3 regions of the Staphylococcus ursi genome follow, and region 1 is predicted to be linked to each of the others. Evidence: riboswitches for the same ligand, from Rfam matches in the RefSeq annotation. Region 1 holds a riboswitch; each other region holds the start of a gene.

Region 1 (11,207 bases):
TCTTTTATCTTTTGGCCGTTAATATACAATTGATCATCTTGATATACAACACGATCACCAGGAACGCCTATAATCCGTTTGATAAAATCACGTTCCGCATCTTCATGAAACACAATGACATCCCCGTGATTAAGCACATTCAGCTTTTGAGACAGTTTGTTCACAATGACACGGTCACCTGTTTCAAATGTAGGATGCATAGATGCGCCATTGACCGTGTAAGGTGTGAAAATAAGCCATTTTACGAAACCGACGATCACTAGGGCGATTACAATAACTATTAATATAGCTTTTGTTTCTTTTCTCATTCTATGCCCCTTTCTTGCATACATTTCAATTTCTATGCTACTTAATATTTCACAACTTCACAACAAGAGGCAGTCTACCGGCACACTTACCGAAGACTACCTCCGCGATTAATATTGAATTGTTGCCGTAATTCTAAGCTGGTCGCCTGTTTGATTGCGGTACGTATGCGCTGTATTGGCATTAAAACTGATTGCTTGTCCCGCTTCAATTTCATAGTGTGTGTCTCCAACAGTAAGTGTTAAAGTGCCCTCATTCACAATAATGTATTCTTTCGCACCTTCTTGATGTGCATCTGATTCGAGTATACTGTCCGCATCCATACGCATACAAAACATTTCAAACGCATGTGCCGCCTCATATGGAAAGTAAGGATAAACGACGACCGAGCGATCATCATTATAAATCGGCTGAATGTCTGAACGGTCTATTTTTTGAATTGCTTCATTTTCTTCACTAATTAATGAAGTCAATGGAATACGTAATCCATTTGCGATTTTCCATAATGTATTGATACTTGGATTCGCTGCCCCTTTTTCAATTTGACTAATCATTGTTTTACTAATGCCAGTCAATTGTGCGATTTTATCTAAACTAAGACGATGCGCTTGACGGTAATATTGTAAGTTTTCCGCAACGACTGTGTTAATATTTTCCATTTTTGAGCCCCTTCTATTTACAATATAGTGAACATCATGTACGATATAGTGTGTTCTTTATATAGAACGTTTCGTCAATTATACCAAATATAGAGAGGAGTTGACACTTTGGAACAACAATCTAGCCGTATCAACTGGTTACTTTTTATCGGTATTATGCTCATTGCCGCTAATTTAAGAGCACCTATTACTTCAGTAGGCGTGGTATTACCCGCGATTAAAGATACATTAAACTTATCCAACACAGCCGTCAGCTTTATTTCCATCATTCCTTTATTAGCTTTTGCGATCATTTCATCACTTGTCGCTAAAGTGAGTCACCGTTTCGGAATGGAGCGCTCACTCTTTGTCGCTTTATTATTGATTTTATTCGGTGTCATTTTAAGAAGTGTGACAGAGGTCAGTTTATTATACATTGGGACGATACTGATTGGTATCGGGATTGCATTTGGTAATGTCCTCGCACCCGGAATGATTAAATCCAAATTCCCGTATCGTATAGGTATTATGACAGGTTATTATACCGTCGTGATGAACATCTTTGGTGCACTTTCATCTTATGGCGCCGCACCGCTACTTAAAAATTACAATTATAATGTTGCATTAGGCAGTATTGGCATCGTCGCTTTCATTGCAGTGCTCGTATGGACGTTCCAGTTACGTCATCATGCTGCACAAAAACAAGTCGACCTATCACACGCTGTCAATGTATGGAAATCACCACTCGCATGGCAAATTATGCTACTCATGGGGGGGCAGTCTCTTATTTTCTATTCACTCATTAACTGGCTACCAGAATTTTTATTATCGTATGATATTCCAGTGTCACGTGCAGGTCTTTATTTGTCGATATTACAAATTGCGATTATTCCATTAACTTTTGTCACACCAATTTATGCAGCACGACTTAAAAACCAAGTCTTACCTATCGCATTTACAGGCGTTCTCTTTACTGTCGCTATTTTAATATTAATGTTTGCGCCGCGCATGGCCCTCTTATCACTCATCATTATTGGTATTGCACTTGGCATTGCGTTCGGTTTGGTGAATACACTATTTAGTTTACGTACCGAAAGTGGTTTAACTGCAGCGAAATTGGCAGGTATGTCGCAAGCAGTGGGCTATTTGTTGGCATGTATCGGACCATTGTTCTTCGGTATTTTACACGATTGGACAGGACAATGGATGGTGTCATTATTAGTATTACTCGTGACAGGCCTTGCGATTATGACGATTGGATCAAGATCAGGACGAAATACAACTATTGAAAAGACTTTAGAACAATAACACTTGATTTGACTTAGCGGATTTTCCACTACAGTTGATTCCTCAAGCGTCTCGGGTTGCTCTTGCAATCTAATCACTTTTCTTCAAATTTAAAAGACAGGCGTGGTTTGAATTATTTTTCAAACTGACGTCTGTCTTTCTGTTTGCTTAAAATGGATCGTTTATAATTAACTCCATCTTTCTTCAAAGCGGCCGACTTTCCATACTACCATCGCAATAATCCATGAAAGAATAAGCACGATGACTAATGCATAACCGAGCCAACCGAAATCTAATTGTGTCACCCAGCCGAGAAAACCATTTTTCCAATGCCATTTTTCACCAAGTAATTGCACGATTTCGACGCCACCAATGAGTAAGGCGGCAACGACTGAAATGGCGGTCATCGTTATGTTATAGAAAATTTTACGTGCAGGTTTGTCAAATGCCCAATGATACGCGTTTGTCATCAATACACCATCCAATGTATCTAACAAACTCATACCCGCAGCGAACAAAATAGGTAATGCGATAATCCCTAAAAACGGCACGGTATGTTGGGCTGCACCTGCTGATAATGCCAATAATGACACCTCACTCGCCGTATCAAAACCCAGTCCAAATAAGAAACCTAATGGGAAGATGTGCCAACTTTTTTGAATAAACTGGAAGAGCGGTCGAACAAAACGCATGATTAAACCGCGTGATTCGATGCGTTCATCCATTTGTGCGTCTGTAATGTTTCTATGACGTAATTGACGGAATAATTGAATCAGTTGTACTAAAATAACTAAGTTTAAAATACCGATTAGCAATAAAAAGACACCTGAAACAATAGTACCAATTAATCCGCCTGTCGTTTGAAAGCTTTCCAAATGACGTTGTGCCCAAGTCACCGCAATACCTAATGCAGCCGCCATTAAGAAAACAACGGACGAATGCCCTAATGAAAAGTAAAAACCCACACCCATTGGATTTTGTTTCTGTTGGAGTAATTTGCGCACGGTATTATCAATCGCCGCAATGTGGTCCGCATCAAATGCATGACGCAATCCGAGTGTATAAGCAATGATGCCCATGCTCATTAATAACGGGTATTGCGAGCCGCCAATCCACATCAAAACGATACCGACAATATGTAATAAAATGACAATGCCGAGATAAGGATAGGCATGTTTCATATTTTTTATGTTATTCATTTCATTTTCACCTATTTCTATTTTAAGATAATAAAATCATACACCTTTTTCTTTTTATTTCAAATTTTTAGCTCTATGATATTGCAAAAAAACATTTAGAGAATAATGATATTTTTATATAACACAAAACATGTATACCTACCAAGTGATCAAAAATAAAAAGAGCCAGGATCCAAACCTCATCCCAGCTCTTGTATTTAATTCGATTAATGATAAATTTTACTCCCTTGTGCCTTAAATTCCTCAGCCATTTCTTGCATACCTGCTAATTTTTCTTTATGGGCATCACGAATATTGTGAGAAATACGCATTGAACAGAATTTCGGTCCACACATGCTACAGAAATGTGCCACTTTAGCTGATTCTGCTGGCAATGTTTCATCATGGAAAGCACGTGCACGGTCAGGGTCGAGTGATAAGTTAAACTGATCTATCCATCTGAATTCAAAACGGGCTTTACTCACCGCATCATCCCGATCTGTCGCACCTGGTAACCCTTTGGCGATATCAGCGGCATGTGCGGCGATTTTATACGTCACGACGCCATCACGCACGTCATCTTTATTCGGTAAACCGAGATGCTCTTTAGGTGTCACATAACATAACATCGCTGTCCCATGACTTGCGATTTGAGCTGCACCAATGGCTGATGTAATGTGGTCATATGCCGGTGCAATATCAGTTGTTAACGGTCCGAGTGTATAAAATGGCGCTTCTTTACAATAAAAGTCTGCCAGCTCTTGGTTTTCTTTAATTTTATGCATCGGTACATGTCCAGGACCTTCTATCATCACTTGGACATCGTGTTCCCAAGCAATCTCTGTCAATTCGCCTAACGTTTTCAGTTCAGCAATTTGGCTTTCGTCATTTGCATCATAAATCGAACCTGGACGTAAACCATCGCCCAATGACACCGCAATATCGTAACGGTTCAATATTTGACAAATTTCATCAAAATGCGTGTATAAAAAGCTTTCTTCGTGATGGGCCAAACACCATTGCGCCATAATTGAGCCGCCACGAGACACGATACCAGTTAAGCGATCCACCGTTAATGGCACATATCGCAATAAGACGCCAGCATGAATCGTAAAGTAATCTACACCTTGTTCAGCTTGTTCAATTAAAGTATCTCGATATATTTCCCAGGTTAAGTCTTCCGCGATACCGTTCACTTTCTCCAACGCTTGATAAATTGGCACCGTACCGACTGGAACTGGCGAGTTACGGATTAAATATTCACGTGTCGCATGAATGTTTTTTCCTGTCGATAAGTCCATCATCGTATCGGCACCCCAATGAATCGCCCATACTAATTTTTCAATTTCTGCTTCAATAGACGACGACACGGCAGAGTTACCGATATTGGCGTTAATCTTCACTTGGAAATTTTTACCGATAATCATTGGTTCTGATTCAGGATGATTGATATTGTTCGGAATAATCGCGCGCCCTCTCGCAATCTCATCTCTGACAAATTCTGGACTCACATTTTCACGTGCTGCAACGAACTTCATTTCTTTAGTAATCATGCCTTGTTTCGCATAATACATTTGTGTTACGCGTTTACCCTCTCGTGCACGTCTCGGTTGATATTTGAATGGATGTTCAACAATATTTTTATGTGTTTCTGAATGGTAACCGTTGTCGATAGATTGCACTCGACGTCCTTCATAATGCTCGACGTCTTGACGGTCTTCAATCCAATCTGTTCGCAACGCCGGAATGCCTTTCGTGACATCGACTTCATATGTGTCATCATGATAAGGTCCTGCTGTATCGTAGACGACGAAAGGTTCATTTTTCGTTGTCCCTTGTTCGGTTACCGTTTCAGACAATGCGATTTGGCGAAATGGGACTTGAATATCCTCATCCTCACCTTGCTTAAAAATACGTTGACTTGCTGGAAAGTTTTTCTTTAATTCAATTTGTTCTTGTTTCATTCAATTAACCCCCTCTGACTTTACTAAGAGGCATTAACATCACTGAAAATAATAGGCAAAATAAAAACGCACTCAAAATAATTCTAAAGTGCGTACGAAAACGAACGAATCTATTAAAGTGCGTCAAAAGTGAGCCGAAATCATGTATGTTGCATCACAACACGATTTCGCCTTACAAATGAACACAAGTCAGTCATGAAGGTTTCGTTTGCTTCCCTACGCTAGTATGATCTAGATCAGGTTCAAAGGGTTGAGGCGTTAACCTCTTTCAGCGCATTAATGGCACCCCTAGCAAATTCCATATTTAAGTTTTACAACAGTATCGTATCACTAAAAATGTAAAATGACAATTGATGTCATAAAATTAATTTTATTGCTTTATTTTTGTCATTTGATTTTTTTAGAGATTGGGCTTTACTAAACAAAAAGAAAAGCTAGGAACAATGCATCTCCTAGCTCCTTTTTAATTGGATTTACAAAATAGGCGACAGTAATTTAGCGATAGACTGCTTGAATTTCACCCAATTTGAACGGGCCGCATAACGTTCTGGTGTCAGTTTTTGCGACACTTTCAAATCTTCTTTAAATGCTGCAATTAATGTTTGCGCAATCTCTTCGTTATACACAATCGCATTGACTTCAAAGTTTAATTTAAAGCTCCGTTCATCCATATTAGCAGAACCGACTGATGCGACTTCACCATCAATGACCATCATTTTAGAGTGAATAAAGCCATTTTCATACGTATACACATTGACGCCATCTTTCATCAGTTGCGCGACTGTCGTTAATGTCGCCCAATGCACAAACGGCTGATCTGGCTTGTTAGGGACGATCAGATGAATGTCTACACCTGCTTTAGCGGCAATACGTAAGGCGTTCACGTAACCAATATCTGGTACAAAATAAGGCGAATGCATGTAAATCGTGGACTTCGCATTCATAATCATTTTCAAATAAGCAAATTCCAGTTGTGGCCATTCACGATCCGGTCCACTTAACCCGAGTTGTAATGCGACATTGCCGTCTTTTCGTGCATTTTTCGGGAAATAACGAGCAATGTATTTCAATTGTTGGTCTTCATCGACTTGTGAGTTCCAATCATGAATAAAGCTTAATTGTAATGCATCCACGCCATCACCTTGAATACGCAAATGGGTATCACGCCAGTAGCCCATTTTTTGATCTAAACCAAGATATTCATCCCCAACATTAAAGCCACCGACATACCCAATATCGCCATCAATCACAACATTTTTTCGGTGGTTCCGGTTGTTCACACGGAAATTGATAAATGGAATGATTTTCGCATGGAAAAAGGCTTCCACTTCAACACCCGCATCAACCAAACCTTTTAATTTTGACTTTCTCAATTGTTTAGAACCAACTGCATCATACAATAACTTCACTTCGAGACCTTCCCGAGCTTTATCTTTCAAAATTTGTAATATCTCAGTGCCTAACCCATCCATATTTAAAATATAAAACTCCATATGAATGTATTTTTGCGCTTCTCTCAAGTCTTGTTTCATTTGATTAAATAATTCATGGCCATCTGTAAAAATGGAGACATGATTGTTTTCACTTAAAAAGCTCGCTTCTCGTGTTAACATCATTTCAACCAAATCAGACTGCTTCTCTACTACAGGGTTGTCTGTGCTGAATTGCTTGTTTTTAAAGTGTTCTTTTTGATTTTTAACACGTGTCCGCGCATCTTCTACCGCTTTACTTTCATCATGCCGTGTTTGTTTCATTTTTACTGCGCGACCAAAGAAAAGATATAATAAGAAGCCTAATGTTGGCATAATAAAGAGCAACAGTAACCAAGCCCATGTAGACGTCGCATCTCGGCGGTCTCTTTCCATAAAGATAATCACAAATGCGAGTACAATATTGATTAAGAAAAAGAAACCTAGAAAGATACGATAAATCATATTCACGCTCGGATCGAATATGAGTTGCATCACGAAAACCTCCTTTACACATATTTTAATCATATACCCCGTTGATTCAATATGAAAGCTTAGCGCACATTCAATCATCAATATATCACTTTTAATTTTATCTTCATATTCTTTCACGTTTTTATTTTTTTAGTATACACTGTAATTGAAAAATAAGGAGGTTTTTCAATGAATGATATCAAGTATATTTCTTCGCAAGACGGTACGCAGCTCTACACAAAAATCAATACAGCCGATGAATGATTCTCTTTTAGTGATGAAACGATTAATGTCATTATTGTGCATGGTTTAGCTGAACATCTTGATCGTTACGATGAATTGACTGATTATTCGGTCAACTATGATTATCATGTCATTCGCTACGATCAACGCGGTCGTGGGCGTTCTGAAGGACCGAGAGCTTATTATGACAACAAAGACCAAATTATTGAAGATTTGACGGCAGTCGTGGACTATGTGAAGGCGCATTTTGAAGGCAAAGTATTCTTAATTGGTCATAGTATGGGTGGTTTCGCCGTCTCTATGTTTAGTACCCGTTTCCCTGGTCGTGTGGATGGTATGATTACTTCTGGTGCAGTGACACGAGACAATAACCAATTGTTTGAAGAAGCGTACGGTGAACGTAAAATTCCAACCGATACGTATTTTCCAAATGATATGAGCGACGGACTATGTTCAGATCCACGTGTTGTTGAAAATTATCAGCGTGACGACCTCGTATTAAAAGAAATTTCGATGGGCTTAACTTATGCGATAATTGATGGCGTCATTGAAGTTAAAATCTAAACCGTATGACTTTGTAGATGACGTACTCATTATGCATGGCACAGCAGATGGCCTCGTCAACCCACAAGATGCCTTACAATTTTATCAAAAGCCGAAATCGCATCAGAACATAAATCATTACGCCTTTATGATGGTTTAGAACATGAACTTTTCAATGAACCTCATTACAATAACGTCATTTTTGAAGATGTCGCAAGCTGGATGACAGAAGTGACTGCACGTAAAAATCAATTTTAAGTATTGATATAACTTGAAGATGGTTGAGGGCGCAGCATCGAATACATAATGCCGCCCTACTCAATCATCTTTTTTCTTTCTACATTTTCGACATTCCAAGGAACTTCTACTGTATAGACTTGCGGATGTGTACGGGACATTGTACATTTTAGACAGAGCGTGTGAGACGACTCAATTTTATTTTGAAGGAGAACAACATGAAACCCGTTTATTTCAACCATGATGGTGGTGTAGATGATTTAATTTCGTTATTTTTACTTTTACATATGGATGATGTGCAACTCATCGGCGTGAGCACTATTGGAGCAGACAGTTATGTTGAACCTGCAGAAAGTGCATCACGAAAAATCATTAACCGTTTCTCAAAATATCCGCTAGATGTGGCAGCTTCGGAAGAGCGAGGTAAAAATCCGTTTCCGAAAGGTTGGCGTATGCATGCCTTTTTCATGGATGCATTACCGATTTTAAATGAACGCGTGCCGGTACAATCTCGTTTGAGAGACATTCATGCTTATGAAGATATCATCGAGCGTATCGAAAATGCGAATGAACCGGTGACGTTATTATTTACAGGACCTTTAACGGACTTAGCGAAAGCGTTAGAAGTTGCGCCACACATTACGCAAAAGATTGAACGTCTCGTGTGGATGGGCGGCACATTTTTAGAACGTGGTAATGTAGAAGAGCCTGAACATGATGGCACAGCCGAGTGGAATGCGTTTTGGGATCCTGAAGCCGTAGAAACTGTGTTCAACAGTGACATTGCGATTGATATGGTCGCCTTGGAAAGTACGAACCAAGTGCCATTAACTTTAGATGTCCGTCAAATGTGGGCAGATGAACGCTACTATCCGGGGGTGGACTTTTTAGGTGTTAGTTATGCCGCAGTCCCTCCACTAACGCACTTTCAAACGAATTCTACTTATTTTTTATGGGATGTATTGACGACAGCTTATATCGGTAAACCTGAGCTCGTTAAAAAGGAAAAAGTAAAAGCGTCTGTTTATACGAAAGGGCCGAGTCAAGGTCGCACGTATATTGATAAAGTACACGGGCGTGAAATTCAAGTAATCAATCATGTCGAACGTGATGCCTTCTTCCAATATATTACGGATTTAGCAAAAAAAGTCGACACGGATTTATAAGTCACATTTAATAAAAAAGAGGCTATGGATGATAGTTCCTAAGCCTCTTACTTTTTTAATGTGTTATTGAAGTTTGTTCATAAAATTTGAGCTTAAAGTCAAAGTAATAATGTCCTTCCAACAACCGGTACTGTTCGGGTAGTTCTGGTCCACAACTATTAGTCCCGATACCACTTTGTGCCATATCAATATGCAAATAACTCACGCTGGTTTCTTCTAATTCGTCGTCATGATTTGCGTCGGTCAACATCGCATCGGAATACGGTTTGGCATTTACACTTAATGGCGTATCTGACCAAACAGCACATGTATAGTTTGCATCCCGTAGCTCTACATAAGTTGTATCGATATGTGCACCGACCTCTTGAGGGAAGACCGGATGTTCATATTGATTACGAACCGTCGTATTAAAAACAGCTAAATAACTTGCTTCTTGCTTATCTTGGTAACTTTCATATGGCCCTTGTCCATAATACGTCAATGCTTGGAAGCGGTCCAGCAAGCTGAATGTTACACCTAACCTTGGTAAGCTCGGCATGCGCACGTCTTTTTTCAATTGATGCGCAACATGAATAGTGCCGTCTTCATATACCGTCCATGTCACTGTCCCTTCAACTAAACGTGGGCGTGAGGCTTCTACCATACTCATATCAAATTCGATAGTCACATGCCCCTCCTGTTGTTGCACTTTCGTACGGTACACTTTCGGATAAGCCGTATCGTATTTCGCTGTACGCCATCCTTGTTGAATTTGGATGTCATTGTCTGTCGGTGCACGCCAAATGTTGAGCTGACTCCCTTCTGACAGTAACATTGTCTGTTGATGAGACACTTGTTGTAAGCCTGCTGTCTGCTTATCAAATGTATAGCACCATTTTCCGTGCTTCACTTGAACGGTCGTTTCCGTCTCATTCAAATACAATGGAACTTCCGTTGTTTCCGGTAAAAAATGCGTACTTGCGATACGTTGAAAGACGATTTGGTCATGACCTAACACTTTACCCGATGTCAATAAAGGATGATCAGCCTTTAAAATATATTGAATCGTACATGTGCTCAAGTCGTTCATGTCGTGATGGAGATACGGCGCAATGTCAATCTCACCTTGCGCATGTGGTTCAATATGAGGGGCATCTATTGTAAATGTTTTCGTTTCACCTGTTATCGTTGTCACCGTTATTTCGAGCGTCACATAGTCCTTAATATTCGTAAAGTCCAATTTGTTTTTAAACGTTAGACGTGTCCCTTCATGTTCAACAAAAACAAGCGGACGATGCACTTGTTGAAATTCGTAATATCCTGCATGTGGTTTGCGGTCAGGACTCACGATACCGTCAACACAAAAATGACCGTCATGGACCTTTTCACCAAAGTCACCACCGTAACGATACATTGGGCGTCCGTCTTTCATTCCTACTTGTACAGCATGGTCACACCACTCCCAAACGAAACCACCAATGAAGCTATCATAACGTTCAATCAACTCATGATACGCCTTTAACCCACCTGGCGAATTTCCCATCGCATGGGCGTATTCACATAAAACAAACGGCTTGTCCAAGCTCGGTTTCGTTAAATAGCGCGTTTCGATTTCTTCAGGTGACGGATACATGCGTGAAATCATATCTAAATACGAACAATCATGATGTGGTGCTGCGTAATGTGCCCCTTCATAATGGAGTGGACGTGATGCATCCAACGC
Region 2 (11,207 bases), 1.3 Mb from region 1:
TCGTTGTCTCTGCATCAGCAGCACAACCAGCGCCCATGTTATACATCGCGCCATATGCGGGTGTAACGATGGCAGAAGAATTTATGTTCAACGGTAAGCACGTCTTAATCGTATATGATGATTTAACAAAACAAGCTGCAGCATACCGTGAGTTATCATTATTATTGCGTCGTCCACCAGGTCGTGAAGCATACCCAGGTGATGTATTCTACCTACATAGTCGTTTATTAGAGCGTGCGGCGAAATTAAATGATGATTTAGGTGGCGGTTCGATTACAGCCTTACCATTTGTTGAAACTCAAGCCGGGGATATCTCAGCATACGTTCCAACAAACGTAATCTCAATTACTGATGGTCAAATCTTCTTACAATCAGACTTATTCTTCTCTGGTATCCGTCCAGCGATCAATGCGGGTCTTTCAGTATCACGTGTAGGGGGATCTGCACAAATTAAAGCGATGAAGAAAGTTGCTGGGACATTACGTCTAGACTTAGCCTCATATCGTGAACTTGAATCATTTGCGCAATTTGGTTCTGACCTTGATGAAGCAACAGCAAGTAAATTAGAACGTGGTAAACGCACGGTTGAAGTATTAAAACAAGACCAAAACAAACCACTTCCTGTTGAACACCAAGTATTGATTATTTATGCATTAACACGGGGTTATTTGGATGACATTCCTGTTGTTGATATTACACGTTTCGAGGCTGAAATTATCGAATGGACAAAATCTAACGCGAACGAAATCTTTACTGAAATTCGCGAAACAGGTGGCCTACCTGCAGACGAAAAATTTGAATCAGCAATCAATGAATTCAAAAAAGGTTTTAAAGCTTCAGAAGAATAATTGAACAGATGATTAAAATAGATAAGGTGGTGAGATGGTGGCTTCATTAAAAGAAATTGATTCACGTATAAAATCGACGAAAAAGACGAAGCAGATTACGAATGCGATGAACATGGTATCAAGTTCTAAATTGCGTAAAGCTGAGAAGAATGCGATGACATTTCGTCCTTATATGGAAAAAATGAAAGACGCAATAACAGCAATCGCGGGATCGAATAGAGTTTCATCACATCCGATGTTGAACGAACGTCCTGTGAAACGTGTAGGTTATATGGTCATTACGAGCGATCGTGGACTTGCGGGTGCTTATAGTGCGAACGTGTTAAAGAAAATGATTCGTGACATCGAACAACGTCATAACAGTCCTGAAGAGTATTGTATTATCGTACTTGGACAAATCGGTGCGACATTTTTACAAAACCGTGGCTATCAACTTGAAAATACGTTGACTGACATTCCGGATCAACCTGCATTTAAAACAATTCAGGCAATCGGAAAACGTGCCATCGATTTATACGTAGATGAACAGATTGATGAATTACACATCTACTATAGCCATTACGTAAGTGTAATTGAGAATAAGCCTAGCAGTAAAAAATTATTACCATTATCTCCAGAGGACTCTAGCTTAGGTCACGGTGCAATGGCCACTTATGAATTTGAGCCAGATAAAGATGCCATTCTTAAAATATTATTACCTCAATATATTGAGAGTTTAATTTATGGTACGATTCTTGATGCGAAAGCAAGTGAACATGCATCACGTATGAATGCAATGAAGAATGCCTCAGATAATGCAACAGAAATGATTGACGATTTATCATTACAATATAACCGAGCGCGACAAGCAGCCATTACACAACAAATTACTGAAATTGTTGGTGGTTCAGCAGCGTTAGAATAATTTTGATTATAAGGAGGAAGAAACATGGGATTAGGCCGTGTAACTCAGGTCATGGGGCCAGTAATTGACGTGCGTTTTGAACATAACGAAATTCCAAACATTAACAACGCACTGCTTATTGATGTGTCAAGAGACGGTGAGACTGAGAGCTTAACATTAGAAGTAGCCCTTCACTTAGGCGATGATGTTGTACGCACAATCGCAATGGACTCTACTGACGGTGTTCAACGTGGTGCAGAAGTAAGAGATACAGGAGCAGCGATCAGTGTCCCTGTCGGGGATGCTACATTAGGACGCGTATTTAATGTATTAGGTGAACATATTGACTTAGAAGAGCCAATTGATGCCTCTGTACGTCGTGACCCAATTCATCGTGAAGCGCCTAAATTTGATGAACTCTCTACAGAAGTAGAAATTTTAGAAACAGGTATTAAAGTTGTTGACTTATTAGCACCATACATTAAAGGTGGTAAAATCGGTTTATTCGGTGGTGCCGGTGTAGGTAAAACCGTATTAATCCAAGAGCTGATTAATAACATCGCACAAGAACATGGTGGTATTTCAGTATTTGCGGGTGTAGGTGAACGCACACGTGAAGGTAACGACTTGTACTACGAAATGAAAGACAGTGGCGTTATTGCGAAAACTGCGATGGTATTCGGTCAAATGAACGAGCCACCAGGTGCGCGTATGCGTGTTGCACTTTCTGGTTTAACAATGGCTGAATATTTCCGTGATGAACAAGGCCAAGACGTGTTATTGTTCATTGACAACATCTTCCGTTTCACACAAGCAGGTTCTGAGGTATCGGCATTATTAGGTCGTATGCCATCAGCAGTAGGTTACCAACCAACACTTGCAACAGAAATGGGTCAATTACAAGAACGTATTACATCAACAAACAAAGGATCTGTTACGTCAATCCAAGCTGTATTCGTACCTGCCGATGACTATACTGACCCGGCACCAGCAACAGCTTTCGCTCACTTAGATGCGACAACAAACTTAGAGCGTAAATTAAGTGAAATGGGGATTTACCCAGCGGTGGATCCATTGGCTTCAACATCACGTGCTTTAGAGCCAACAATTGTCGGACAAGAGCATTATGATGTTGCACGTCAAGTTCAATCGACGTTACAAAAATACCGTGAATTGCAAGATATTATCGCAATCTTAGGTATGGATGAATTATCAGAAGAAGATAAGAAAACAGTTGAACGTGCACGTCGTATTCAATTCTTCTTATCACAAAACTTCCACGTCGCTGAACAATTTACTGGTCAAAAAGGTTCATATGTACCAGTTAAACAAACAGTTCAAGACTTTAAAGCCATTTTAGATGGTAAATACGACCACATTCCTGAAGATGCATTCCGTTTAGTCGGTGGCATTGATGATGTGATCGCTAAAGCTAAAGACATGGGTGTAGAAGTTTAATACAAATTAGGAGGCTTGGATAATGAACACATTAACCTTAGATATCGTCACTCCTAATGGTTCTGTTTATAAAGAAGACAATGTCGAAATTGTTGTCTTACAAACGACAGCAGGCGAGATGGGTGTGATGTACGGTCACATTCCGACGGTTACACCATTACGTATTGGTCATGTGAAAGTGACTAAAGATGGCAAATCGGATTATATAGCTGTAACAGAAGGGTTTGCTGAAATTCGTCACGAAAAAGTGAATATTCTAGCTCAAGCAGCAGAGTCAGCAGATGATATTGACTTAGAACGTGCGAAATCAGCGAAACAACGTGCAACTTTCTACCTTGAAGACAATCATGATGATACGGATTTAAGACGTGCTGAACGTGCATTAAAGCGTGCCGAAAACCGTATCGAAGTTGCGAAATATAAATAATCATATGCATATCAAAAAGCTCGGTATGTCCCTTGTGGCAGACCGAGCTTTTGGCTTTATTGAACTTTGCATGAAAGGAAGCTACATTGAAGGATGAAGTAAAATGTGGGATGTGCATACGATGATAAGCAGACATATCGGCTGACCTTCGAAATATAGGAATACGATTATTTATGTAATAGCGCATACATTTAATACGCTGAATATATATCGCGTGCTTTACAAAAATTCTATACAAAAACTATGAAAGACAGTAAAATGTAAATTGCTTGTCATTTAGCATTATAATGTGAAAAATTGTGTTTCTTTAAGTTGCTTATAGTATGATTTGGGCTTTAAATCATGTAAAATTAATAAAGAGATTATATGTGAAGGAGCAATATCAATTAATGGATTATTTAGGACAATTTGCGATAGCACATATTATAATGCATGTTTTATGCATTTGTGTAGCCTATTGGGGATTAAACGCCGTTCGTTTAGACCAGTTTTTCAAAAAGGGATTTCCATTACAAGTACAAGTCATTATGATATTTTTGGCAATAGTGATTGGCACAAGCGTGAGTGATTTTATCATTGATTTATTACAATTTTCAACTCAGATTAAATACTTATTTTAATCGTTAAGATGTTTAAAGCGAATGAAATAAGTTAATACGTTATAGGTAGATAGATTCATTTTCAGAGCAAAAATAGAATAGAGCTGTAAGCATGGTGGAGGATTAATAAGATGGATAGAATTATTGTTAAAGGTGGAAATACACTTAAAGGTGAAGTCGGAGTAGAAGGAGCGAAAAATGCAGTTTTGCCGATTCTCACAGCGTCTTTGTTAGCAAGTGATGGCAAAAGTGAACTTGTCAACGTTCCGGCGTTAAGTGATGTGGAAACTATTAATAATGTATTGAGCGTATTAAATGCGAAGATTAAATATAATGAAAAGCAACAATCAGTAACAGTCGATGCGTCGAAAGATTTAAGTGAAGAAGCGCCATATGAATACGTGAGCAAGATGAGAGCGAGTATTCTAGTAATGGGGCCGTTATTGGCGCGTTTAGGAAGAGCTAAAGTCGCGTTACCAGGAGGATGTGCGATTGGTTCACGTCCGATCGAGCAACATTTGAAAGGATTAGAAGCTCTCGGGGCTGAGATTCATCAAGAAGCAGGCTACATTTATGCAGAAGCCCCTCAAGGACTTGTCGGTAATGAAATTCATTTCGATTTTCCAAGTGTCGGTGCAACACAAAACATCATGATGGCGGCTTCGTTAGCAAAAGGGCGTACTGTTATTGAAAATGTTGCGAGAGAGCCAGAAATTGTGGATTTAGCGAACTATATCAATGAAATGGGCGGCGATGTGAAAGGTGCCGGTACAGATACAGTGATGATTAATGGTGTTGAATCATTAAAAGGTGTGAAGCATGCTATCATTCCTGACCGTATTGAAGCCGGAACGTTGATGATTGCAGCAGCTATTACACGCGGTGATGTACTCGTTAAAGGTGCGATTAAAGAGCATATGATAAGTCTTGTATATAAATTAGAAGAAATGGGTGTCGAATTAGATTATACAGAAGAGGGCATCCGAGTGACAGCACCGGAAAAATTACAGCCTGTTGATATTAAAACATTGCCACATCCTGGTTTCCCAACAGATATGCAGTCTCAAATGATGGCGTTACTCCTCACAGCTGAAGGGCATAAACTGGTCACTGAAACCGTTTTTGAAAACCGTTTTATGCATGTAGCGGAATTCAAACGTATGAACGCACAAATTTCAGTTGAAGGTCGAAGCGCTAAAATTGAAGGGAAAAGTGCGTTACAAGGTGCACAAGTGAAAGCGACTGATTTACGTGCAGCGGCAGCATTGATCTTAGCTGGTCTCGTTGCTGATGGTGAGACGATTGTCACTGAGTTAAAACACCTTGACCGTGGCTATGTTGATTTTCATGGCAAACTCAAATCTTTAGGTGCAAATATTGAAAGAGTTAATGACTAAATGGACGTCTTGGCTTCAAACATTAATGGATTCAATCAGTTTTAAATTAACTTTATTTGCTTTTATAGCAATCATTATGTTTGTAGTCGGTTTAATGACAGGCTTTATTATCAACCATGATAACGTGTTGAATACATTTAACTTAAGGTTCTGGCAACATATCATCAAAACAATTGGAGGACATCACTAATGGAAACAATCTTTAATTATAATGAAATTAAAAATATCATCCCGCACAGACAACCTTTTTTATTGATTGATAAAGTGGTTGAATACGAACCGGGTCAACGTTGTGTAGGAATTAAGCAAGTATCAGGTAACGAACCATTTTTCCAAGGACATTTTCCTGATTATGCTGTCATGCCGGGTGTTTTAATTACTGAAGCGTTGGCACAAACAGGCGCAGTTGCCATGTTAAATAGTGAAGAAAACAAAGGGAAATTGGCTTTATTTGCAGGGATTGATAAATGTCGCTTCAAAAAGCAAGTGGTGCCTGGGGATACTTTAGTGTTAGAAGTTGAAATTACAAAAATTAAAGGGCCAATTGGTAAAGGTACTGCAAAAGCAACCGTTGATGGTCAAATTGCATGTAGTTGCGAATTAACTTTTGCATTACAAGATCCAAATGCGTAAATCATACATTAAAACCACCTCGTCTTCGTAATGAGGTGGTTTAATTATTTTATAGTGTCTCAAAAGCGGGAATAATAGCACATGTATGTATGCTTCAAATATTATTGTCGTTCATCTTTAAGACGTGGTTTAGATTTCATCATGCGATTGAACGTTGTGATGAGCTCTTGACCTTGCATGCCTTCATTGACAAGTTGTTCTAATAAATTTTCCGCATAAACTTGTCGCAATGTATAAATATGACACTCAAATACAACTGAAATACTGCCATTTAAAGGTGTAATGTGCTTGATTGTCGCATCAAACAGCGCAGGATCATTAGACGGTCGCGTAATAACGACACGAATATCTAAAAGTGCTTCTGCCTCCATGTACGCTTGCATCTGTTCTTGATGTATATCTGAAATAACTATTTCTAACACCCAACCCGTACCACTATTTTCTTTATTAATAATTACACCGTCTAGAAGTTCATATTCAGCCACGCTACTATTTTCAGAAACGATCTGAAAACGAACAGCTTTAAACGTCTTCATTGGAGCCACCCCCATATCATTTAAAAACTTTACGAAATTTCTATGGTACTTTTCATTATAACGCAATTTTTAAAATAATTCTCGATTAGGCTTAAATACACCTCGATGCATACTTTAATTTTATGGGAATTTGCATTTTGTCATTTCACATTGAAAGGTTTATATTACGGGTACAGGAGGTGAACAACATTAACCATTTTCAAGCAGTAGGTATCATTAACCGCCCGCCCAGTTTTTACGAAAAAGAAGAGAGTTACTTTGTTACCTTTACCGTTGCTGTCACGCGAGAGTATTTAAGTAAAAACCAAAAGCCCATCACTGATTACTTAAATTGTAAAGCGTTCGGTAACATTGCTCTTCAAATTCATGAAAACATCCATGAGGGGACAACTGTAGCCATAAGCGGGCAAATCCAAACCAGACGTTACATCCATAATGATGAAAAACGTTATGCTACAGAATTACTCGTTTCACAAATCTCTCCAATTGGTACAGTAACGATAGAGTCAAACAAAGATGAGTTCAACGATGAATAGCAAAGCAACAAGCAAAGTTTTTCCAATATTTGATAATCCCACCAACTTTTATCAACCCTTCTCAAAGTATATTCTCCGATTGAAATAATTCGATTTATCTCACACCATTACTTTTATCTTCAACATATTGACTTGAGCTCTAATGATATTTGGTATACAACCTGCTACCAAAATTGTCTATCTATCAACCTTAAAATGAGGTGTATTGGCTATTAAATACGTGCATTGTATTTAGTGGCCAATCACCACTTTTATTCTTATTGATATTTAACGAATGATTCATAAGAAATGTAAAATAATCTAATAGAGTCATTTGTTTTGTTAAACTATACATATATTTTGCAATTTGTTTAGTGCTTTTACATAATTGAACTTGTGTTAGGTTTCTGATACATTAAAGATAACTAAAAAAATGAAGGACTACTAGGGGTGCCGATTTATGGCTGAGATGAATGGATATTCAGACCCTCAGAACCTGATTTGGATGAAACCAACGTAGGGAAGTAGCACGTGGACACGCATGCTTCAAATGTGTGAACAAGGCTACTTTCAAGGTAGTCTTTTTTCATATTAAAGGAGAATGAAGATGCGTTTTTCTGAACAAATTAAACAAGAAGCACAACCAATGATTGAACAAATTTATCAAGATGGTTTTATACAAGGCATGCTTAAAGGGAATATTGCTACAGAAGCAGTTAAACATTATTTACGCGCAGATTCACGTTATTTAAATGAATTTGCTAAAATATATGCGCTGCTTATACCTAAAGTGGATACGAAAGATGAGATTCAATTTTTAACAGAACAAATTCAGTTTGCGAGTTCTGGAGAGGTAGAGGCCCATCATATTTTAGCGGACTATATCGGTGAAGATTATCAAAGCATCATTCAACAAGGGGATTGGTATCCATCTGCCGACCATTATATTAAACATATGTATTATAACGCGTATGCTTTTGACAATGTTGCTTATACGCTTGCTGCAATGGCACCGTGTCCTTATGTGTATCAACAAATAGGTAAAATGGCGATTGAAAATCATCACTTTGAAGCCGATCATCCATTAAAAGCATGGTTCGATTTTTACAATAGAGAAATGGATACGCTGTTGTCCTATATTGATCGTTGGCTTGACTCATATGCAGAAGCGAGTTCCGAAAGTGTTCAACAACAATTGAGACAAAACTTTCTACAAAGCACGGTTCATGAACGAAACTTTTTCAATATGGCTTATCAACTTGAAAAATGGGAATTTGGAGGAGAGAAATGATGGAAAAACCAAAAATTGCGCTAACGATTGCAGGTACAGATCCAAGTGGTGGTGCAGGAGCAATGGCAGACTTGAAATCTTTTCATTCTTGTGGTGTCTATGGCATGGCTGCAGTGACAAGTATCGTGGCTCAAAATTCAATGGGTGTGCAACATATTCATAATTTAGAAGCAAGTTGGTTAGAAGAGCAATTAGACAGTGTCTTTAATGACGAAATGCCGCATGCGTTGAAGACAGGTATGATTCCGACGCCAGAAATGATGGAAGTGATTGCATCATATTTGAAAAAGATTAATATCCCATATGTGATTGACCCAGTCATGGTCGCTAAAAGTGGTGATTCTTTAATGGATCAAAAAGTGCGTAACCGTCTTAAAGAAACACTGTTACCTTATGCAGATGTGGCAACACCTAATGTCCCAGAAGCTGAAGAAATCGCTGGTGTCACAATCGATTCGGTTGAAAAAATCCATCAAGTTGGCCGTTTTTTTATTCATGATATTGGTTCAAAAGGGGTCATTATTAAAGGTGGCCATCTAGAAGGAGATGCCATCGATCATTTATTTACGCAAGATGGTCATTATGAGTTTAAAAGCGAGCGTTTTCCAACTCAACATACACACGGCACGGGTTGCACATTTTCAGCCGTCATTACAGCAGAATTAGCTAAAGGAAAAACAGTTTATGACGCGGTAGCCAAAGCAAAAAAATACATTTCATTAGCGATTCAACACACACCAGAAATTGGTAAAGGTCGAGGTCCAGTGAATCACTTTGCATATGAAAAATTAAATGGGTGGGATTAACATGAATTATTTAGCAGAAGTCAGAAAGCAACAACCCCTTGTCGTTTGTTATACGAATGATGTCGTTAAAAACTTTACTGCCAACGGTTTGTTGAGTATGGGTGCAAGTCCAGCGATGAGTGAAGCCCCAGAAGAAGCAGAAGATTTTTTCAAAGTAACACAAGGATTATTAATCAATATTGGTACGTTAACAGCGAGAAATAGTGAGGACATGCTAGCTATTGCCAAGACTGCGAATCAAATGGGTGTACCTATCGTTTTTGACCCTGTCGCAGTGGGTGCTTCGCAATTCCGTAAAGATTTTTGTCAACGCTTTTTAGAAGAAATTGATGTGTCTGTCATTAAAGGCAACGCATCGGAAATGATGACATTAGTTGATACAGCGACGACGATGAAAGGTACAGATAGTGCTTCTGATATTGATGTTGTCAGCATTGCACATCAAGCTTACGAAAAGTATCAAACCGCTATTGTCGTCTCAGGTAAAGATGATGTCATTTTACAAGATGGGAAAGTGGTCATCTTATCAAATGGTTCTCCGTTGTTGACAAAAATTACAGGAGCTGGTTGTTTATTAGGCGCAGTGGTTGCCAGTTTTCTATTAGGTGAAACAAAGCCATCTATCGACCCACTCATTGAAGCCGTTTCATACTATAACATTTCAGCAGAACAAGCTGAATTACGTGAGGGTGCAGATTTACCAGGTACATTTTTAGTCGCTTTTATCGATGCATTAAATCAAACATTAGCTGAGTCCTATTTAATGGAGATTAAAAAGAGAGAAGTGAGTGAAAATGACATTTAATCGAAAACAGTTACGTGTGTATTTTATTGCAGGTACACAAGATGTTAAACAAGGTAGCTTAGATGGCATTTTAAAAGAAGCGTTAGAAGCGGGTATTACGATGTATCAATTTCGTGAAAAAGGCCCTTCATCTTTACAAGGTGAGGAGAAAACAGCAATGGCCGTTCGTTTAAGAGATTTGTGTCGCCATTATCACGTGCCATTCATTGTCAATGATGATGTTGACTTAGCTATTGAAGTCGATGCGGATGGGATACATGTCGGCCAAGAAGATGCGAAAGTACAGTCATTTCAACATTTATTAGAAGATAAAATTATCGGTCTCAGCGTCGGTAGTTTTGAAGAATACGATCAATCTGACCTCACAAACGTCGATTATATTGGTGTTGGACCTGTTTATGAAACAAGTTCTAAGCTTGATGCAAGTAAACCAGGTGGCATCCGTTTAATTCGACGTATGAGAGAATATGATGAAAATATTCCGATGGTCGCTATTGGTGGGATTACAGAAGAAAATGTTGCACCGCTTCTTAAAAACGGAGCTGATGGCATTGCGACGATTTCTTCAATTACACATAGTACAGATATTGAAAAATCTGTGAAACGTTACTTGCAATATTTTAAATAAAGTTCAATTTATGTCGGAATATATTTCCACCTTGTCTATTTCTATGATAAAATATCATTTATGTGAATATATCATTAGAGGTGGAAAAATGAAGAACAAAGCGTTAATGACAATGCTTGCAGGTGTAGTTTTACTTCTAGCGGGTTGTGACTATAGTAAGCCGAGTAATCGAGACGGATTCTTTTTTAATACGTTTGTTCAACCAATGGACAGATTGATTCACTGGTTAGGGGATCATTTAAATAATAACTATGGTTTAGCGATTATTATCATCGTATTGGTTGTACGTATCGTCTTATTACCTTTCATGTTATCAAACTATAAAAACATGCACATGATGCGTGAAAAAATGAAAATTGCGAAACCTGAAATTACAGAAGC
Region 3 (11,207 bases), 910 kb from region 1:
GAAAACAATTAAGTGGGTACTCTTTTTTTTAAAAGAACGCATTGCTTGGATTGGCTTATTAATTACTCTGGATTTACTTTTTTTATTGCTCGGTGCTTTGGACGAAATGATATCGCTTAATAGCTTGTGGTATTTCATAGGCTTAAAGTGGTTTATAACGCTCGCTTTTTTAATACGCACCTATATGAAAGAAACTCGTTTTTATCAACGACTGGAAACATATTCAGAAGTAGAATCTTTATTGCATCGTCACTTAGCTGAGTCGCCTTTTGAAAAAGTGACTTTAGATTATTTACAAGTGAAAATACGACAACTCCAACAATCTATTGGTGAACAGCAGCATTGGATTAATTTAAGTGAACAAAGTATGACGGAGTTCATTCATGACATTAAAACGCCTGTTACAGCTTTAAAATTGTTGATTGAAAAAGAAGAAAACAGTGAACGCCGACATCAATTAATGTTTGAATGGTCCCGTATTGATTATATGCTCGATCAACAGTTGTTTATAGCGAGACTTAATCATCAATCTAACGATATGTATTTCGAAAGTGTTAAATTACGTAGCATTTTGATTGAAGAAATACAACAAACACGCCACCTCTGTTTACAAAAAGGGATAGGTTTTGATTTATCTGTGTCAAACACATTGACCGTTTATACGGATAAGCGGTGGATTCGGATGGTGATTCGTCAAATTATATCGAACGCAATTAAATACTCTAATCATGCTGATATTTCGATTTATACGACATTTAAATATGAGCAAGTGCACTTACATATTCAAGATAGAGGAAGCGGTATAGCTGCACACGATTTGCCACGTATATTTAAAAGAGGCTACACTGGTAAAAATAAGCGCTATCAACGTGTTTCTTCGGGAATGGGGCTTTACTTAGTAGATGCTGTACGTGACGCTTTAGGTATTCAAGTGACTGTTGATTCCGAAGTAGGTGAAGGTACAACGGTCTCGATTCATTTCCCAAAGCAGAACGAAAATATTGCGCGTATGTCAAAGTGACAAAAGTGTCACATGAGGCATGCGTTTTGTCACATGATACGCACGATTAATCATTGTATTCTCGATAAAATAACAATATAAATTTGATGAAGGAGTGAGGAATCGTGTCCATTTTAAATGTGAGTCATGTGAGTAAAATATATGGGAATAAAAAACAAAGCTTTGAAGTTTTAAAAGACATTAATTTCAAAGTTGAAGAAGGCGAATTTATAGCAATTATGGGGCCTTCTGGTTCAGGTAAGACGACATTATTAAATGTTTTAAGTTCAATTGATTATGTATCAAGAGGAACAATTGAAGTGAACAAGCAAGACATCACGCGAATGTCCAACAAACAGCTCTCTCAATTCAGAAAACAAAATGTCGGTTTTATATTTCAAGATTATAATGTTTTAGATACTTTGACAGTACGTGAAAATATAATGTTACCTTTGTCTATTAGAAAAATTAACAAATCTGAAGCAGAGCAACGCTACCAAGAAGTGACGGATGCGCTTGGAATAACTGATTTAAGTCAAAAATATCCAAATGAAATCTCTGGAGGTCAAAAGCAAAGAACGGCAGCGGCGCGTGCTTTAATTGGCAAACCAGCTATTATTTTTGCGGATGAACCTACTGGGGCATTGGATTCTAAGAGTGCACAAGATTTGTTGAAACGTTTAGATATGATTAATCGCCACATGAAGACGACGATTGTGATGGTCACACACGATCCGGTAGCAGCAAGTTATGCGAATCGTGTTATTATGTTGAAGGATGGTCAAATTCATACAGAGTTATATCAAGGCGATAAACCCGCTTCACACTTTTACCAAGAAATTATTCAAAACCAAAGTGTGTTAGGTGGTGTGCAACATGCGTTTTAATCATATTGTACTTAAAAACTTTAGACAGAACTTAAGACATTATGCAATATATTTATTTTCTTTGCTGCTAAGCACAATGCTATATTTTAGCTTTGTGACTTTAAAATATACTGACGATATTGCACATTCAGAGTCAGCAGAATTATTGAATAAAGCTGCAGGAATTGGAGAAAAATTTCTCTTTATAATTATCATCGTCTTTTTACTTTATGCGAATCGTTTATTTATTAAGAGACGCACGCAAAGTTTTGCATTATTTCAATTGATTGGATTGTCTCGTAAAGACCTAATGCGCATGCTGGGAATAGAACAAAGTGTTATATTCATTTCTACAACCTTTGTGGGGGTGATACTTGGCTTATTCGGTTCTCGCTTATTGTTATTGATTATTAAAAATGTTGCACATTTGCCAATTGAAATCAAAATAACATTTGAACCTCAAGCATTACTGATTACTTTGTCTCTTGTAATTTTATCGTTTCTATTAATTATGGTGCAAAGCTTCCTTTTTCTGAAGCGACGCTCGATTATACAAATGATGAATGATGTTAAGCAAACCGAAGCACCGCAAGCACATATTACTAAAAGAGATGTTATTTTAGGTGTACTCGGTATTTTAATGATAGGTGTCGGTTATTACTTATCAGTTATTATGTTAAAAGATGTAAGATTATTGCTCATATTGGTACCTACGATTCTATTTACAACGGTTTTAGGGGCGTACTTTTTCTTTAGAAGTTCTGTATCATTGATTTTCAAGACGCTAAAGCAGAGTAAAAGAGGCTATGTTAATGTTACAGATGTGGTATTTACCTCATCAATTATGCATAGAATGAAGAAAAATGCATTTTCTTTAACTGCAATTGGTATAATATCTGCTATAACTATAACAGTTTTATCATTTGCAACGATAGGTCAGGCCAATATAGAAAATAATGTTGACATGATGACTCCAAATGAATTCACCTATATGAAAACGAAACCCGCGCAACAGTTCGAAGATAAATTAAAAGCAAATAATATACCTTATCAAAAGAAAGCATTACACATGATCGATGTACCGATTTTAACAGAAAATAGTGATATTAATAAAGATTTTGATGTGACACCCGTTACAAGTGATTCAGAAATTGATGATGTAAAGGTAAATAAAGGTGAAGTCGTATTTGTGAATGGTTATGGTGTAGCAAACAATATCTCTGGGTTAAAAGAAGGTATCCAGTTAAATCTCGGTGACCAAAAGAAACATGTTCAATTAAAAGTCAAAGAAATTTCAAATCAGTTTTATGTTGCCAATCAAATTATATTAGGTCAATCTCTAGCAGTTGTGAATCAACAAGATTTTAAGACACTACAATCAACACAGCTCAATGATAAACAAAATGGTCCTGCAACGCAGATTGGTTTCGATTTAAAAAATAAAAAAGACTTAAAAATAGCTGAAAAATGGAATCAGCAATTGAATAAAGAGATTCCACAAAACCGAACAACGCTACTGGAACAACAACTTCAATACTCAGGTATGTTTTTATTCGTAAGCAGCTTCTTAGGTATAGCATTCCTTATTGCAGCAGGATGTATTATCTATATTAAACAAATGGATGAAACTGAAGACGAAATGCAAAACTATCGAATTTTACGTAAAATGGGTTATACACATCAAGATATGTTTAAAGGATTGGCATTCAAGGTGTTGTTTAACTTTGGCTTGCCTTTAGTCATCGGCTTACTGCATGCTGGTTTTGCTGCAAGAGCTTTTAACGAATTAATGAATGGTAAAAATTTTGTACCTGTATTCGTTGCAATGGGAATTTATGCAATCATCTACTTTATATTTGCATTACTCGCTTACATGCATTCACGACGTAGCATTAAATATTCGATTTAAAATAGTAAAATTTAATCCGATATTATGACGTAATGAAAACATGTCACTATTTTGAATCGTTTTAAAGGCATGATAGAAATCTTGAAATATAGAGGTTCTATCATGCTTTTTTAGTATATAAAACGCGTCAGCTTCATCTAAAAAGATAAGCGCACAGCCATTTTGTCTGATGATATATATTTAGTTTTAAAAGGATGACATATTTTATAAATATAACAATAAATCATTTGAATGATAACAAAAGCTTATCATATTTGGGAGTGGCTGATAGGATGAATCTTTTAAATTAAACTTTAAAAATATTTTCAAATTCTTTAAAAAGTTTATAATACCCCTACATTTGAGATTAATAATACCTTAATGGTTACAGAATTTTCGAAAATAAACATATATTTAATGAAATATGTTGATGATTTTAAGAGGTGAAATACATTAACAAAATAAAATGTTAAGGTTTTGTAAATTTAATTGTAGCTTCTTTAAATATGTGCTATTTTCGAATAGGATTATGAAAAAATGTGAAAACATTGAGCACTAATAAAATTGAAAGTTAAAAAGGTGATGCTGCCTGCACATTATATTTTGAGTTAACAAAGGATTAACAATATTTTATAATTAAAGTAACATAACTTTTACAATAGTGATTTAGGTAATCGCTGAATGGAGGATTTTAACATGATTAGGAAGAAAAAGGATAAGTTCATGGAGCGTCTAGAGGATATGATTTTCAATTTAGACCGAGCTGCAATTGAATTCGGTAAAATGGATTTCAACACACATTTAGATTTGCGAGCTTATGCCGACAACGTGAAGACGTATGAATCACATGGTGACGAATTGATGCATCAAGTGATTACAGATCTCAATCAAACATTTATTACACCAATTGAACGTGAAGACATTATGTCGTTGTGTAATGCGATTGATGACGTCTTAGATGCGATGGAAGAAACGTCCGCTATGTTTGAAATGTACTCAATAGAATATACAGATGAATACATGTTAGAGTTTGTAGATAATATTCAAAAAGCAATCGGGGAAATGAAATTAGCAATTGGCTTAATGACAGAGAAAAAGCTTTCACACATGCGCGTACATTCAATCAATATTAAAGAATACGAAACAAATTGTGATGGTATTTTACGTCAATCCATTAAACATATCTTTAATAGTGAAACAGACCCTGTCACTTTAATTAAGATCAAAGACATTTATGAAAGTTTAGAAAATATTGCTGACCGCTGCCAAGCTGTTGCGAATAATTTTGAAACAATCATAATGAAAAATAGCTAAGGGAGTCCTCATTTATGGAGTTTTTGTTGCTTATTACAGTAGCTATCATTATCTTTTCGTTATTATTTGATTTTATTAATGGATTTCACGATACAGCGAATGCCGTAGCGACAGCAGTATCGACACGTGCTTTAACGCCGAGACAAGCCATTTTCTTAGCGGCCATTATGAACTTTATTGGTGCTTTGACATTTACAGGTGTGGCTTCAACAATTACAAAAGAAATTGTGGATCCATTTACATTAGATAATGGTCTCATCGTTGTATTATCCGCGATATTAGCTGCAATTGTGTGGAATTTAGTCACTTGGTTTTATGGGATACCGAGTTCGTCTTCACACGCGTTAATCGGTGCGATTGCTGGTGCGGCGATTGCTTCTGCAGGTTCAGTTGATGTATTACACTATCAAGGTTTTACAAAAATCGTACTTGTTTTAATTTTATCGCCTGTGATTGCGTTCGTTGTAGGTTTTGTAATGTATACGATTGTCAAACGTGTATTTAGAAATGCGAATTTGACACGTACGAACCGTAACTTCCGTATTTTCCAAATTTTCACTGCGTCGTTACAGTCGTTCTCACACGGGACGAATGATGCGCAAAAATCAATGGGTATCATTACAATGGCGTTAATCGTAGCGAATATGCAAACAAGTGTCGAGCCAGCATTATGGGTAAAAGTTGCCTGTGCTGCTGCAATGGGCTTAGGTACAGCAGTCGGTGGTTGGAAAATCATTAAAACTGTCGGTGGTAATATCATGAAAATCCGTCCTGCGAATGGGGCGTCAGCAGACTTAGCATCAGCGTTAACGATTTTTGTCGCATCATCATTACATTTTCCATTGTCAACTACACACGTTGTTTCATCTTCAATTCTCGGTGTGGGCTCATCGAATCGAATTAAAGGTGTGCATTGGAATACAGCAAAACGTATGATTGTGACATGGGTGATTACATTACCTATTTCTGCACTGATTGCCGGTCTTTTTTACTTCATTTTAAATTTATTCTTATAATGATAAATATAAATAAGCAAGGAGCTGAGATGTATGTCTTGGCTTCTTTTTTATCAAAAGCCAATTGATTTTGGAAGTAGTACAGAATTTTTATGTGTGACAAAGGTTACGTCGTGTTGCTCAGGCAAAGATGATGAGACTTTCCTCAAGCGTCGCACCCATTTTGACAATTTGTAAAACGCAATGGTTCCAGCATGTTCTATTCCGTTAAAAGGGCAACAAAAAAGATTAACTAATGATGTCCGAAAACACCTTAGTTAATCTCTCTGTTCACTATATTAATGAATATAATTGTATGATGAAGCAATTGATGCTGGAATTGTACGATAATCTTGTTGTCCTGGTGGTGTATTGTAGTTCATTTCTGAAATTAAAATACTACCATCACTGTTCACACGTTCAACAAAAGCAACGTGACCTATTGGACCTTCAAAGTTTTGCATAATTGAACCTGTTGTTGGATTGTGGTCTACTGTATAACCATCAGCTGCGGCATTAGCTGCCCAATGATCAGCGTTCCACCAATACGTACTAATAGGTTGACCGATTTGTGCGCGACGATCGAATACATAATACGTACATTGCCCCCAGTCGTATAAGTTTTGATGGCTAAATAGAGGTGTGTTGTATTGGCCGCTTGTTGAGATACTACCTGTACCGCCAGCGCCACCTGTTTTTGATGCAGTGTTGCCAGCATTACCGCCAGGGATTTGAAGTTGTTGGTTAGGATGGATTAAGTAGCTCGTCAATCCGTTAGCACGCATTAAGTCTTGAACTGACACACCGTATTTTGTGGCAATCATATTTAAAGATTCGCCAGCTTGTACAGTATAAGCGCCACCAGTTTGTTGTGGTACAGTAGCAGAAGATGGTGCACCACTACCGCCACCAATGGATAAGACTTGGCCTGGGAAGACCATGTTGTTTTGTAATTGATTGGATTGCTTAAGTGCATCAACTGTCGTTCCATATTTTTGCGCGATGGACCAAAGTGAATCACCAGATTGGACTGTGTATTGTGTTGACGCGTCAGCATCTTGATGATTGAGCATAGCGACGGCTGCCGCACCTGAAGTTAACGTACATGCAAATGCGAGTTTTTTCAATGTATTGCCTCCTTATTTACACGAATGATAAGATGTGTTGAGCAATGAATAACGAAATGTGTAATTTGATTATTAATTCAATCATTATGATAACAAAAATATTGTAATATTGGGGGGATGTTACGAATCTGTAATGTTGCGAAAAATATAGTTTTGCTATCGTATTGTGCTTAAATGTTGTCACTATCCAATTTATAGAAAATTTGATTTGCAAATCTTTTGAGATAATTAAAGTTTTTGTAATATAAATGCATCGTTTATCAATGGAATAGTTGTATCATTTCTGCATTTGATTCTGTTGTGACATACCGTAAAATAGAAGAAAAGGAGGCAAAATGAGATGGCAACACAAAATCAATCCCGTTCTGCTTATGGTAAAGTATGGTTGTTTTTTATGTACTATTGGCTGATTTTTGGGATTTCAACATATTTTGGACAATTTTTACCGATAGCTTGGCGACAACCACTCTCTATCGGACTACTCATCTTAATCTTAGCTTCGATGGTATTTCAACGTGTGCGCTTTAGTGGCCCGATTATTTCTCATATTTATACGATTGTCGTCGGATTATTATCTTATGCGACATTCATGTATACATTGCAAGATTTAGGTGCGCGTTTATTTTTCAATATGGTTATTTTAGCCGTATCTGGATTTGTCATTTTTGGTATCTTCGGTTATTTTTGGATTAAAGATGCGTCGAGCTTAGGGAAATATTTATTCGTGACATTAATCGCGCTCATTTTAGCAAGTCTCGTTGGTTGGTGGATTCACAGCCCGATTTACTACACGATTATTGCAGTTGTCGGGTTATTACTTTTTCTATTGTATACACTTTATGACTTCAATCGTATGAAGCGAGGTCAGTTTTCACCACGAGAATTAGGTTTTAATTTATTTATAAACCTTTTCCACATCATTCGTTATGTGTTAGAATTAGCTCGTATAATGAAACGATAAAACAATTGAATATTTGAAACAATCCACTGGAAGTGCCGTTCATAATGGCTGAGATTGAAATGTTGATTTCAAAATTCCTGAACCTGATCCAGTTCGTACTGGCGTAGGAAAGTGGCTGTATTCGTGTCAAATGAGGCTACTTTTCTATTGTAAATAACGAGGAAAGTAGTTTTTTTATTGTGAATAGAAAGGGAGGGAAAAGGCGATGATGATTGTGATTACACCGTATGTTGTACTAGATGACTGGCATATCAAAAGGCTCTGTGCTATTGAAAGTCAGATAGTAGGTGTCATTTTACGGACGCCTATGAATCGGCACCCACTCAAGCAATGGATCACCCAATTATTGGCGAATGGCTTTCCAAAATCTAAAGTCATCATACATACGGATGTGACATTAGCGATTGAACTCGGCATTTCAAATGTGCATTTTAAAGAGGGAGATTACCGTGCTGCATCATTAAAGCAAGCGCACCCTCATTATCAAGTGAGCACATCGACACATTCAGCAGCGATGGTTCGTGAAGCAAAAGCGCAACGATTAGATTTTGTGTTATTTGGACATCTTTTTCCAACCTCGTCAAAACCTGACTTGCCACCGCGAACACAACTTGAAATTGATGAAGTTTTGACCATTGATTTTCCGGTAGTGGCATTGGGAGGCATTACAGCTGACACAGTACAACATATATCGTCTCATTTTACAGGAATCGCGTGTATCAGCAGTGCATTTAGACATGAACTTCAATCGTTTGAAAAGATGGTTGATAATTGGTCATTAAAGAAGGTGAAATGAATGGAAGTTTTTGTGAACGGAGAGCAGCAACAATTTGAAGAAGGCACGACAGTACAAGACATTTTAGACCATTTCGGTATCGAATCGAAACGGATGGCAGTCGAACGTAATGCAACAGTCGTTAAACGTTCAGCATGGGCCACAACTGAAGTACGGCAAGATGATCGATTAGAATTGTTAGAATTTGTAGGAGGCGGTTAACAGATGTTTAAAATTGGACATTTAACATTTCATTCAAGATTATTTTTAGGTACAGGAAAATTTGAAAGTGAAGCGATTCAGTCTAAGGCGATTGAAGCATCAGAAACAGAAGTGCTCACATTTGCGGTCAGACGTATGAGTTTATATGACCGAAACTTACCGAATCCATTGGCGAATGTCGATTTATCAAAATTTACAACATTTCCCAATACAGCAGGTGCGAAAACGGCAGAAGAAGCGGTGCGTATTGCTGAATTAGCGCGTGAAGCTGGCGTGTGTGACATGATTAAGGTCGAAGTGATTGGCGATGACGATACATTATTACCTGATCCGTTAGAAACGTACAAAGCTTGTGAAATTTTATTAGAAAAAGGCTACATCGTTTGTCCGTATATTTCAGATGATGTCGTATTAGCGCAACGACTAGAAAGCTTAGGTGTTCATGCGGTGATGCCACTTGCTTCTCCTATTGGTACAGGTCGTGGCATTACGAATCCACTGAATTTGCGTTATATCATTGAAAAATGTGACGTGCCTGTCATTGTAGATGCAGGGATTGGTTCAGCAAAAGATTGTGCCGAAGCGATGGAACTTGGCGCAGATGCAATCTTGCTCAATTCGGCTGTATCTCGTGCACAAGATCCAGTGAAGATGGCTGAAGCGATGAAAAAAGGAATCGAAGCGGGTCGTTTAAGTTATGAAGCAGGTCGTATTCCAATTCGTTATAATGCAGTGCAATCCAGTCCATCTGAGGGGTTAGGCTTTTTATAATGACACGCTATCATAGACAAATACGCTTCCAACATTTTGGGGAACAGAGCCAACGTCAGTTACAACAATTACACGTATTTGTCATCGGCGTCGGCGCTTTAGGTAGTGGCATCGCTGAGCAATTGGTGAGAAGTGGTGTTGGCAAACTGACGATCGTCGATAAAGATGTGGTGCATTTATCTAACTTACATCGTCAAAGTGGCTATGTTGAAGCAGATGCTGAAGCGATGAAGCCGAAAGTGTTTGCACTAAAAGAACGACTCGCGATGATGAATCATGAAGTAACAATCGAACCGTTATACGAAGAAGTGACAGCACGCAATATTGAAGGCATTCTTGAGGAACTACAACCGGATATGGTACTTGATGGTTTGGATCGTTTTGAAACACGTTATTTAGTGAATGAAGCGACACGAAAATTGGATATTCCTTATGTTTACGGTGCAGTAGTGGGGAGTCAGCTGAGTGTCTTTCCAATCAGTCATGACGGGCCTTGTTTACATTGTGTGATGCCGGATGTGCCAGAGACGATGGAAAGTTGTGACCTTAACGGAGTGTTGCCACCCGCTGTTCATTTGGCGAGTAGTTTTGTCGTGGCAGAAGTCTTTTATTACCTGATGCATGGTGATTTTTCTTACCAAATGACGACCAGTGATATTGATCAAGGTAAAGTGAAAAAAATCTCGATTCAAAGTCTTAAAGAAGTGGACTGTCCCGTATGTGCCAAGCAACAGTTCACGCGTCTACAAAACAAACAGCTTAAGTCTACGCAAGTGTTATGTGGCGGCGTGTATCAATTCAGATTGGCTCCAGAACAATTTGAAGCGGCCATACGTACAGAAGTCACAATTTTAATTGATAATCCTTTCATTAAACGATTTCGACTTGAAACGTATGATATGACATTGTATCAAGATGGACGGTTATTAGTATATGACGCAGAGGATATTCACACGGCACAATCCGTCGCTCGAAAATTGTTTGAACAACCCATTCCTATTTAGAATGTTGCTATTGTCTAAATTTTACATGTATAATAAAGGGTACTCAAAAACGTATTTGAAAGCGAGATGGAAGTCATGGGACGTAAATGGAATAATATTAAAGAAAAGAAAGCGCAAAAGGATAAAAACACAAGCCGCATTTACGCTAAATTTGGTAAAGAAATTTATGTAGCGGCAAAATCAGGTGAACCCGATCCTGAATCAAACCAACAATTAAAATTTGTCCTTGAACGCGCGAAAACTTATTCTGTACCCAACCATATTATTGATAGAGCGATTGAAAA

The links. A riboswitch is a leader RNA that binds a small molecule or an ion and turns the genes downstream of it on or off. The one in region 1 is predicted to bind thiamine pyrophosphate.
Region 2: another riboswitch for thiamine pyrophosphate. It lies ahead of tenA (thiaminase II); the one in region 1 lies ahead of thiC (phosphomethylpyrimidine synthase ThiC).
Region 3: another riboswitch for thiamine pyrophosphate. It lies ahead of GZH82_RS11435 (thiamine phosphate synthase); the one in region 1 lies ahead of thiC (phosphomethylpyrimidine synthase ThiC).

Annotation. Positions count from the first base shown of each region.
Region 1 is NZ_CP048279.1:425,977-437,183, reverse strand. It holds partial or broken gene lepB (signal peptidase I) at 1-308, opposite strand, end outside; gene GZH82_RS01895 (helix-turn-helix domain-containing protein) at 417-965, opposite strand; gene GZH82_RS01890 (CynX/NimT family MFS transporter) at 1,074-2,252, shown strand; gene GZH82_RS01885 (HoxN/HupN/NixA family nickel/cobalt transporter) at 2,420-3,430, opposite strand; gene thiC (phosphomethylpyrimidine synthase ThiC) at 3,637-5,373, opposite strand; TPP riboswitch at 5,570-5,673, opposite strand; gene cls (cardiolipin synthase) at 5,847-7,337, opposite strand; partial or broken gene GZH82_RS01870 (lysophospholipase) at 7,506-8,360, shown strand; gene GZH82_RS01865 (nucleoside hydrolase) at 8,558-9,505, shown strand; gene GZH82_RS01860 (glycoside hydrolase family 2 TIM barrel-domain containing protein) at 9,561-11,207, opposite strand, start outside.
Region 2 is NZ_CP048279.1:1,978,303-1,989,509, reverse strand. It holds gene atpA (F0F1 ATP synthase subunit alpha) at 1-848, shown strand, start outside; gene atpG (ATP synthase F1 subunit gamma) at 886-1,752, shown strand; gene atpD (F0F1 ATP synthase subunit beta) at 1,777-3,189, shown strand; gene GZH82_RS09245 (F0F1 ATP synthase subunit epsilon) at 3,212-3,616, shown strand; gene GZH82_RS09240 (DUF1146 family protein) at 4,006-4,236, shown strand; gene murA (UDP-N-acetylglucosamine 1-carboxyvinyltransferase) at 4,347-5,612, shown strand; gene GZH82_RS09230 (DNA-directed RNA polymerase subunit beta) at 5,605-5,802, shown strand; gene fabZ (3-hydroxyacyl-ACP dehydratase FabZ) at 5,802-6,245, shown strand; gene GZH82_RS09220 (YwpF-like family protein) at 6,347-6,781, opposite strand; gene GZH82_RS09215 (single-stranded DNA-binding protein) at 6,961-7,317, shown strand; TPP riboswitch at 7,733-7,836, shown strand; gene tenA (thiaminase II) at 7,904-8,587, shown strand; gene thiD (bifunctional hydroxymethylpyrimidine kinase/phosphomethylpyrimidine kinase) at 8,587-9,393, shown strand; gene thiM (hydroxyethylthiazole kinase) at 9,395-10,198, shown strand; gene thiE (thiamine phosphate synthase) at 10,188-10,826, shown strand; gene yidC (membrane protein insertase YidC) at 10,915-11,207, shown strand, end outside.
Region 3 is NZ_CP048279.1:2,417,803-2,429,009, reverse strand. It holds gene GZH82_RS11475 (response regulator transcription factor) at 1-12, shown strand, start outside; gene GZH82_RS11470 (sensor histidine kinase) at 185-1,021, shown strand; gene GZH82_RS11465 (ABC transporter ATP-binding protein) at 1,126-1,887, shown strand; gene GZH82_RS11460 (ABC transporter permease) at 1,877-3,775, shown strand; gene GZH82_RS11455 (DUF47 domain-containing protein) at 4,451-5,068, shown strand; gene GZH82_RS11450 (inorganic phosphate transporter) at 5,083-6,084, shown strand; gene GZH82_RS11445 (LysM peptidoglycan-binding domain-containing protein) at 6,363-7,190, opposite strand; gene GZH82_RS11440 (Bax inhibitor-1 family protein) at 7,531-8,151, shown strand; TPP riboswitch at 8,170-8,278, shown strand; gene GZH82_RS11435 (thiamine phosphate synthase) at 8,357-8,947, shown strand; gene thiS (sulfur carrier protein ThiS) at 8,948-9,148, shown strand; gene GZH82_RS11425 (thiazole synthase) at 9,152-9,919, shown strand; gene GZH82_RS11420 (ThiF family adenylyltransferase) at 9,919-10,923, shown strand; gene GZH82_RS11415 (YebC/PmpR family DNA-binding transcriptional regulator) at 10,999-11,207, shown strand, end outside.